2 regions of the Arthrobacter sp. KKT183 genome follow, and region 2 is predicted to be linked to the other one. Evidence: predicted binding sites of a transcription regulator. Region 2 holds the regulator's gene; the other holds the start of a gene.
What was found. The regulator HrcA, encoded in region 2, represses chaperone genes, less so after heat shock. The targets are predictions, from matches to a motif close to TTNGCACTCGNNNNNNNCGAGTGCNAA.

Region 1: ACZ2GY_RS00250 (Hsp20/alpha crystallin family protein) is a predicted target of HrcA. The motif match lies at 1,655-1,681, and genes of this name have one in related genera.

What each region holds. Positions count from the first base shown of each region.
Region 1 covers NZ_CM145770.1:46,932-50,134, reverse strand. Annotated here, with positions in the region: gene ACZ2GY_RS00270 (formate/nitrite transporter family protein) at 1-339, opposite strand, end outside; gene ACZ2GY_RS00265 (flavodoxin family protein) at 430-1,038, opposite strand; gene ACZ2GY_RS00260 (DUF2630 family protein) at 1,118-1,363, opposite strand; tRNA gene ACZ2GY_RS00255 (tRNA-Val) at 1,502-1,575, shown strand; gene ACZ2GY_RS00250 (Hsp20/alpha crystallin family protein) at 1,752-2,192, shown strand; gene ACZ2GY_RS00245 (DUF4383 domain-containing protein) at 2,291-2,749, opposite strand; gene ACZ2GY_RS00240 (hypothetical protein) at 2,997-3,200, shown strand.
Region 2 covers NZ_CM145770.1:1,900,083-1,903,285, reverse strand. Annotated here, with positions in the region: gene ACZ2GY_RS09090 (DUF3097 family protein) at 1-842, opposite strand, end outside; gene hrcA (heat-inducible transcriptional repressor HrcA) at 987-2,003, shown strand; gene dnaJ (molecular chaperone DnaJ) at 2,070-3,197, shown strand.

The DNA of each region.
Region 1 (3,203 bases), 1.8 Mb from region 2:
CACCGCTGCGATGGGAACCAGGAATCCCTCAGTGAAGAGTTCGCTCTTGGCCAGCAGTAGCGCAATGAGTCCCGCGCTGAAGGCCAATCCCGCGAGCAGGTGGTTGTCGGTTTCATGAAGCACCGCCAGATAGGCGATCACGCCGATCCCTATTTCGAAGCCTCCGAAGAGCCCGGTGATGAGTACGTCGGGGAAGGTGCGGTTCAGGCGCTGTGCGCCTTCATCCACTGTGCGGTCGAACGATTCCTCGATCTCTTCCTCGACCGGGCCCGCATTGTCGCCGAGTTCCCGCCGTCGGGCTTCGTCATCGTTCTTGTGATCGTTCTTGTGATCGTTCAAGCGACTCGCCTATTCCGTTGTAGTACCCGTCAATGAGCAGGACACACCCCTTTTGGGGCCCCTTTCGGGGTGTGTCCTGCCAACTCGATGCTAGGGAGCTGGGTAGGGAGATGCCTTGAGGGACTTCGCCAGGTGGACAGCGTTCACGGACATGGAGGAAATTGTGGAAGCAACCGGATCAGGTACCTGGTCCAGGTCCTTGAAGTCCACGGTCTGCATTGCTTCCCCGACCCAGTAGACACCGCCCTGCGCCGCGACGGTGAAGCCGATGTCGTTCAGGCCCTGGTGCATCTCGGCAGTGACATGGTGGGCGCCGTCCTCGTTTCCCACCACCGCGGTCAGAGCGACCTTGTTGTACATGATGGGCCGGCCGTCATCATCAGTCGAGGAGAGATCGGCGTCCAGCCGTTCGAACACCCGCTGTCCCAGGCTGCTCATGTGCCCTACCCAGATAGGTGCGCACAGGAGGAAGATGTCCGCATCGAGGATCTGCTGGCGGAGCTGCGGCCATTCATCCCCGTTTCCCATGTCGATCTGCACGCCTGGAGCAACGTTGTGGTCAACTACCCGGGCCGACGACGTCGTTACCCCCTGCTCCTTGAGCTTGCCAAGGATGTGGTCGGCCATCACATCGGTGCTCGAGGCATCGGGCGAAGGGGTGAGAGTACAGATCAGTGCAAATGCTTTGAGGTCGTCCATGAAGATTCCTTTCGTTGAGTTGGCAGGACACGCCCCTTATCAACGGGGTATCGGGGCGTGTCCTGCCAAATCGATGTGCTTACTGGCGGTAGCCCTCTACCTGGTCGATCGGCCGGGCCTCCGCTTCCTGCGGGCTTTCCCCTGCGTCTTCCTTCGCCCGCCGCTGACGGAGCAGGTCCCAGCACTGGTCGAGCTGTTCCTCGACCCGCCGCAGGCTGCTGCGTCGATCTTCGCCAGGAGCATCGTCACCCGAGGGTGAACCCCGCAGCTCGTGTTCCTTGTCGACCAGCGCCTGGATCCGCGCCAGAATGTCCTCATCGTCCATTGCCAAACTCCTTCGCTGACATCGAGAAGTGGAATAGCCTCAAATAGTCAGGCTACTTAGTGTCCGCCCGAATATCTACCGCACCCCCGCGTTTGCATCATCCGTCTGCCAATGACCTAAACTGACTGGGAACTATTTGCCTGTGTAGCTCAGTCTGGTAGAGCATCCGCTTCACACGCGGAAGGCCCGGGGATCGAGGCCCCGCGCAGGCACCGTTCATAGCCCGTCCCGCAGCATGCGGGGCGGGCTTTTTTGTGTTCCGAATAGTTCGTTCAGAGCGAACATAAACCGTTAGCACTCTCCTCCTGCGAGTGCTAATCTACTTGCAGGTTGAGCGAACCAGACTCAACCCGAAGAAAGACTACTGACTCACAGGGAGTGAACCATCATGGCAATGAAATTCGACCCATTCCGTGAACTGGACCGCGTGGCCGGCGCACTTTTGGATCCCCGCCAGGGTCTGCGGCTGATGCCGATGGATCTGTACCGCGAGGGTGACCACTACATCCTGAGCGCTGACCTCCCGGGCATTGATCCGGGATCTGTTGACATTGACGTCGACGGCCAGCTGTTGACCATCCGCGCCGAGCGCACCCTGCGGAACGCAGAGGGAGTCAAGTGGCTGACCCGCGAGCGTGAAAGCGGATCCTTCCTTCGGCAACTGAACCTCGGGCAGGGTATTGACATTGATGCCATCTCGGCACGCTATGAAAACGGCGTGCTCAGCGTGACCATCCCGGTCAGCGAGCGCGCAAGGCCCCGCAAGATCGAGGTCGTTTCCGGCGAAGACGCCCAGCCGGTGCAGACGGACAGGGCTGTGGAAGCCTAGATCGTCAGCGGAGCTACGCACAGCACAAACAGAACGACGACGGCAGGTTGCGGCCCGCCGTCGTCGTTCTGTTTGTTTGTAGTTGGTTGGAGCCGGGACTACCGGTCCCGGACAGTGCGGTGCTTGTCCCGAAGAGCGAGCGCCAGCGCAATCATGCCGACGGCAAGGCCCAGATGGAGGATGTTGTCCGCCGCGTCCAGCGGAACGAAGTTCGCTGCCGAATCATGCGGGATGATGAGCCCGTAGATGAAGAGCACCGCGTAGATAACGCCGCCCCACAGCAGGAAGTTGTAAGCGCCGGTTGCAGTCTTTGCCATCGCGACGCCCGCGACGCCGAACAGCAGGTGAACAATGTTGTGCAGGATCGAAACCTGGAACAGGCCGAGGAGTTGCGCCTCGGACTCGGGGCCGGCGAACTGCAGCGTGTCGTAATTGCTGGTGATACCGGGAATGAATCCCAGCACGCCGACCAGGAGGAAGACCACTCCTACCGCGAGTGCGGCCTTCTGAATGTTTGTCCGGGTGCCTACACCCGACCCTGAATGTGTTGATGCCATTGCACTATCCCCTCTAAGATGGCCGGACTGGCGGACACCGGCACGTGATCTTGCGAGCTATGGACAGTATGTCCCGCCATTTGTACTGCCAGCGTGCCACAGGCAGAACAGAATAGAAAGCTTGCTTAGCTATCTTTTCGATAAACGTTTGCGTCCATTTGGGCGATTACCCAGTTTTCATTCACCAAACATTCAGGAACGGCCCTTAGTGTGGCGTCAGTCACACTCTCAGGAAGGCCTTTCCCCAATGACCTCGCAACATTCCTCGCTTGCCGACTTCTCGACGCTCAGGCGCGGCCAGCAGATAACCCTTCGGCACTCCTCGGGAGACCAGTTCTCCGGCGTACTCGAAGATCACGCCGATGACTCCTCGGTTGTCTGGGTCCGGTCCGACGACGGCGCGGGCCGTCGGCTGTTCCACCGGGAGGACGGCTACAGCATCGGCATCTGATCC
Region 2 (3,203 bases):
GCTCCCGGTGCAGTGAGGAAATCGATGACTTCCTCGACGCGCCCGAGCAGCGTCGGTTCGAGATCAGCGTAGGTGCTGACGCCGTTGAGGATGCGCTTCCAGCCGTTCGCGGCATCCGCCTGCGTGGAGTGCGGCCAGCCTAACCGGCTCAATATCCCCGTCTTCCAGTCCTCGCCGCGGGGTATTACCGGCCAGGCATCAAGACCAAGAGCACGCGGCTTCACAGCCTGCCACACATCGACGTAGGGGTGCCCGACAATCAGTACGTTCCCGGCGGCGCCCGCCACCGTCATCGCCCCGGCCGCGATCCGGGCTTCCTTGGTGCCGGGCAGTAGATGATCGACGAGGATACCCAGGCGGCGTCCGGCGGAGGGAGCAAAGTCCCGCACGGCTGCTGCCAGATCGTCTACGCCATGCAACGGCTCCACCACGATGCCCTCAACCCGCAGGTCGTCTCCCCACACCTTCTCCACCAGCTCGGCATCGTGTTTGCCCTCGACCCAGATCCTGCTGGCCCGAGCCGTGCGCGCCCGCGCTCCGGCAACCCGGACAGAGCCCGACGCCGTTCTCAGCTGTGCTGCTGACTGCGCGCGGGCAGGAATCAGTTCCACCGGCGAACCTTCATGGTGGAAGCCGAAGCCGAGCGGAAAAGTGCGTCGCTTGCCGCGGCGGTCCTCAAGGACCATCACGTGCATCCCACCTGCCTTCTCCGTGCGCAGGATCTCCCCGACGAATCCGCTCTGCACGTCTTCAAGGACGACGCCGGGACGGGCTTCGACCTTGGCGGCCGGGGCGGCCCGGGGTCCGGTAAGATCCTGTGCTCCCCACTCGTGATACGACATGTGACTTCGCTCGCTTCCACAAATCCCTGCCTTCGGAACAGGCAGAGCCAATGCTAACAATCGCCTCGATCGTATTAGACTTGGCACTTAGGTGTGTTGAGTGCTAACTCAGAAACAGGGCAGGAAAGTACATCGGAGGTGAACATGAGCGAACCCAGGCGGCTTGAAGTCCTGCGGGCCATCGTTGAGGATTACGTCCATTCCCGCGAGCCGGTGGGATCCAAGGCGCTGGTCGAGCGCCACAGGCTGGGCGTATCTTCGGCAACAATCCGCAATGACATGGCACTTCTGGAAGAAGAGGGCCTGATCACAGCCCCGCATACCAGTTCCGGCCGCATCCCGACCGACAAGGGTTATCGGTTGTTCGTCGACCGGATCGCCGAGGTCAAGCCGCTGTCGGCCCCGGAAAAGCGGGCTATCCGCGCACTCCTCGAGGGCGCAGACGATCTCGACGACGTCCTCGACCGCACCGTCCGTCTGCTCGCCCAACTCACCAATCAGGTTGCGGTCGTGCAGTACCCGCACCTGGGCACGGCGTCCGTCCGCCACATCGAACTCGTGCTGCTCGCTCCCGGTCGCGCGCTCGTGGTGCTGATCTCCACGAACGGCGCTGTGCAGCAGCGCGTAGTATCCGTGCCCGCCGAGGCACAGGAAAATGACCTGGCCGACCTGCGCCAGCATTTTCTGGAAAGGGTTTCCGGTGTTCGTCTGCCGTCGGTTCCCCAGGAACTCGGTGCGTGCATTGCGGATCTTCCCCCCTCGCTGCAATCTCTCGGCCAGGCAATTGGACACAGCCTGGAACAGTTGTCAGCCGCTAACAGGGAAGACCGGATCGTGCTGGCGGGCACGGCCAACCTCGCCCGCTCAACCCTCGACTTTCCTTTAACCATTGGTCCGGTCCTGGAAGCGCTTGAGGAACAGGTTGTCATGCTTCGGTTGCTTTCCGAGATGGGGCAGGATGCTCTGGGCATCTCGGTCCGCATCGGCCGGGAGAACCCGTATGGCGGTTTGGCCGAAGCCTCCGTGATTGCTACCGGCTATGGACCGGATTCACTGGCAAAGGTGGGAGTGCTTGGCCCCACGAGAATGGATTACCCGACCACCATGGCCGCCGTGAGAGCGGTGGCCCGCTACCTTTCCCGCATCCTCGATGAATCTTGACCGGATGACGGAGCCCATGAAGCCCAGCCGTTCACGCGGTGAGATAACAGGAAGTGATGTGCAGGAGTGAGTAATCACTACGAGGTCCTTGGCGTTGCACGCGACGCCAGCGGCGAAGAAATCAAGAAGGCATACCGGAAGCTTGCCCGCAAGCTCCACCCGGACGTCAACGTCGGCACGGAAGCAGCTGAGGAGTTCAAGCTCGTCACGCGCGCGTACGAGGTACTCTCGGATCCCCAGAAGCGGCGCGTCTACGACACCACCGGTAATGAAAACGGCACCGACAATGGATTCGGTGCCGGTTATTCCGGCTCGGGCTTTGCGTTCCAGGACATTTTCGAGACATTCTTCGGCGGAGGCGGTCCCAGCGGCCCCCCATCCCGAACCCAACGCGGTCAGGACGCGTTGATAGCCGTCCGGATCGATCTGAAGGATGCGGTCTTTGGTACCAACAAGAAGATCGAGGTAGATTCAGCGGCGGTGTGTCCTACCTGCGATGGATCCTGTACCCAGCCGGGTACTTCCCCGCGAACCTGTGATATCTGCGGCGGATCCGGTCAGGTGCAGCGTGCGGTTCGGTCCATCCTCGGTCAGGTAATGACGACGGCGACCTGCGGCACCTGCCAGGGGTACGGAACCGTCATCCCGCATCCCTGTAACGAATGCAATGGGGATGGCCGCATCCGTTCCCGCCGAAGCCTCACCATCAAGGTGCCCGCGGGTGTCGCTACAGGTACCCGTATCCAGCTCGCCGGCCAGGGCGAGGTCGGCACGGCCGGCGGTCCCCAGGGCGATCTCTACGTAGAGATTCGGGTCAACAGCGACTCGACCTTCCTTCGTGAGGGCGACGACCTTCACGCGACCCTGAGCGTGCCGATGACAGCTGCGGCCCTCGGCACCAACGTGATAATGAAGAGCTTCGACGGTGATCAGGAACTCACGATCAAGCCCGGCACGCAGTCGGGCGAAGTGATTACCCTTCGCGGCCTTGGGGTGACCCACCTGCGCGGATACGGCAGAGGGGACCTGCTGGTGCATTTGAGCGTGGAAACGCCGCGGAACCTCGACAGCGGACAGGAAGAACTGCTTCGGCGCCTTGCGGAAATGCGCGGCGAAGAATTTACCGAGGGCCAGCTGGCGAGCAGCGGATCAGGAGTTTTTGCCCGCCTTCGTGAACGCCTCGGGAATTTATAGCCGGGT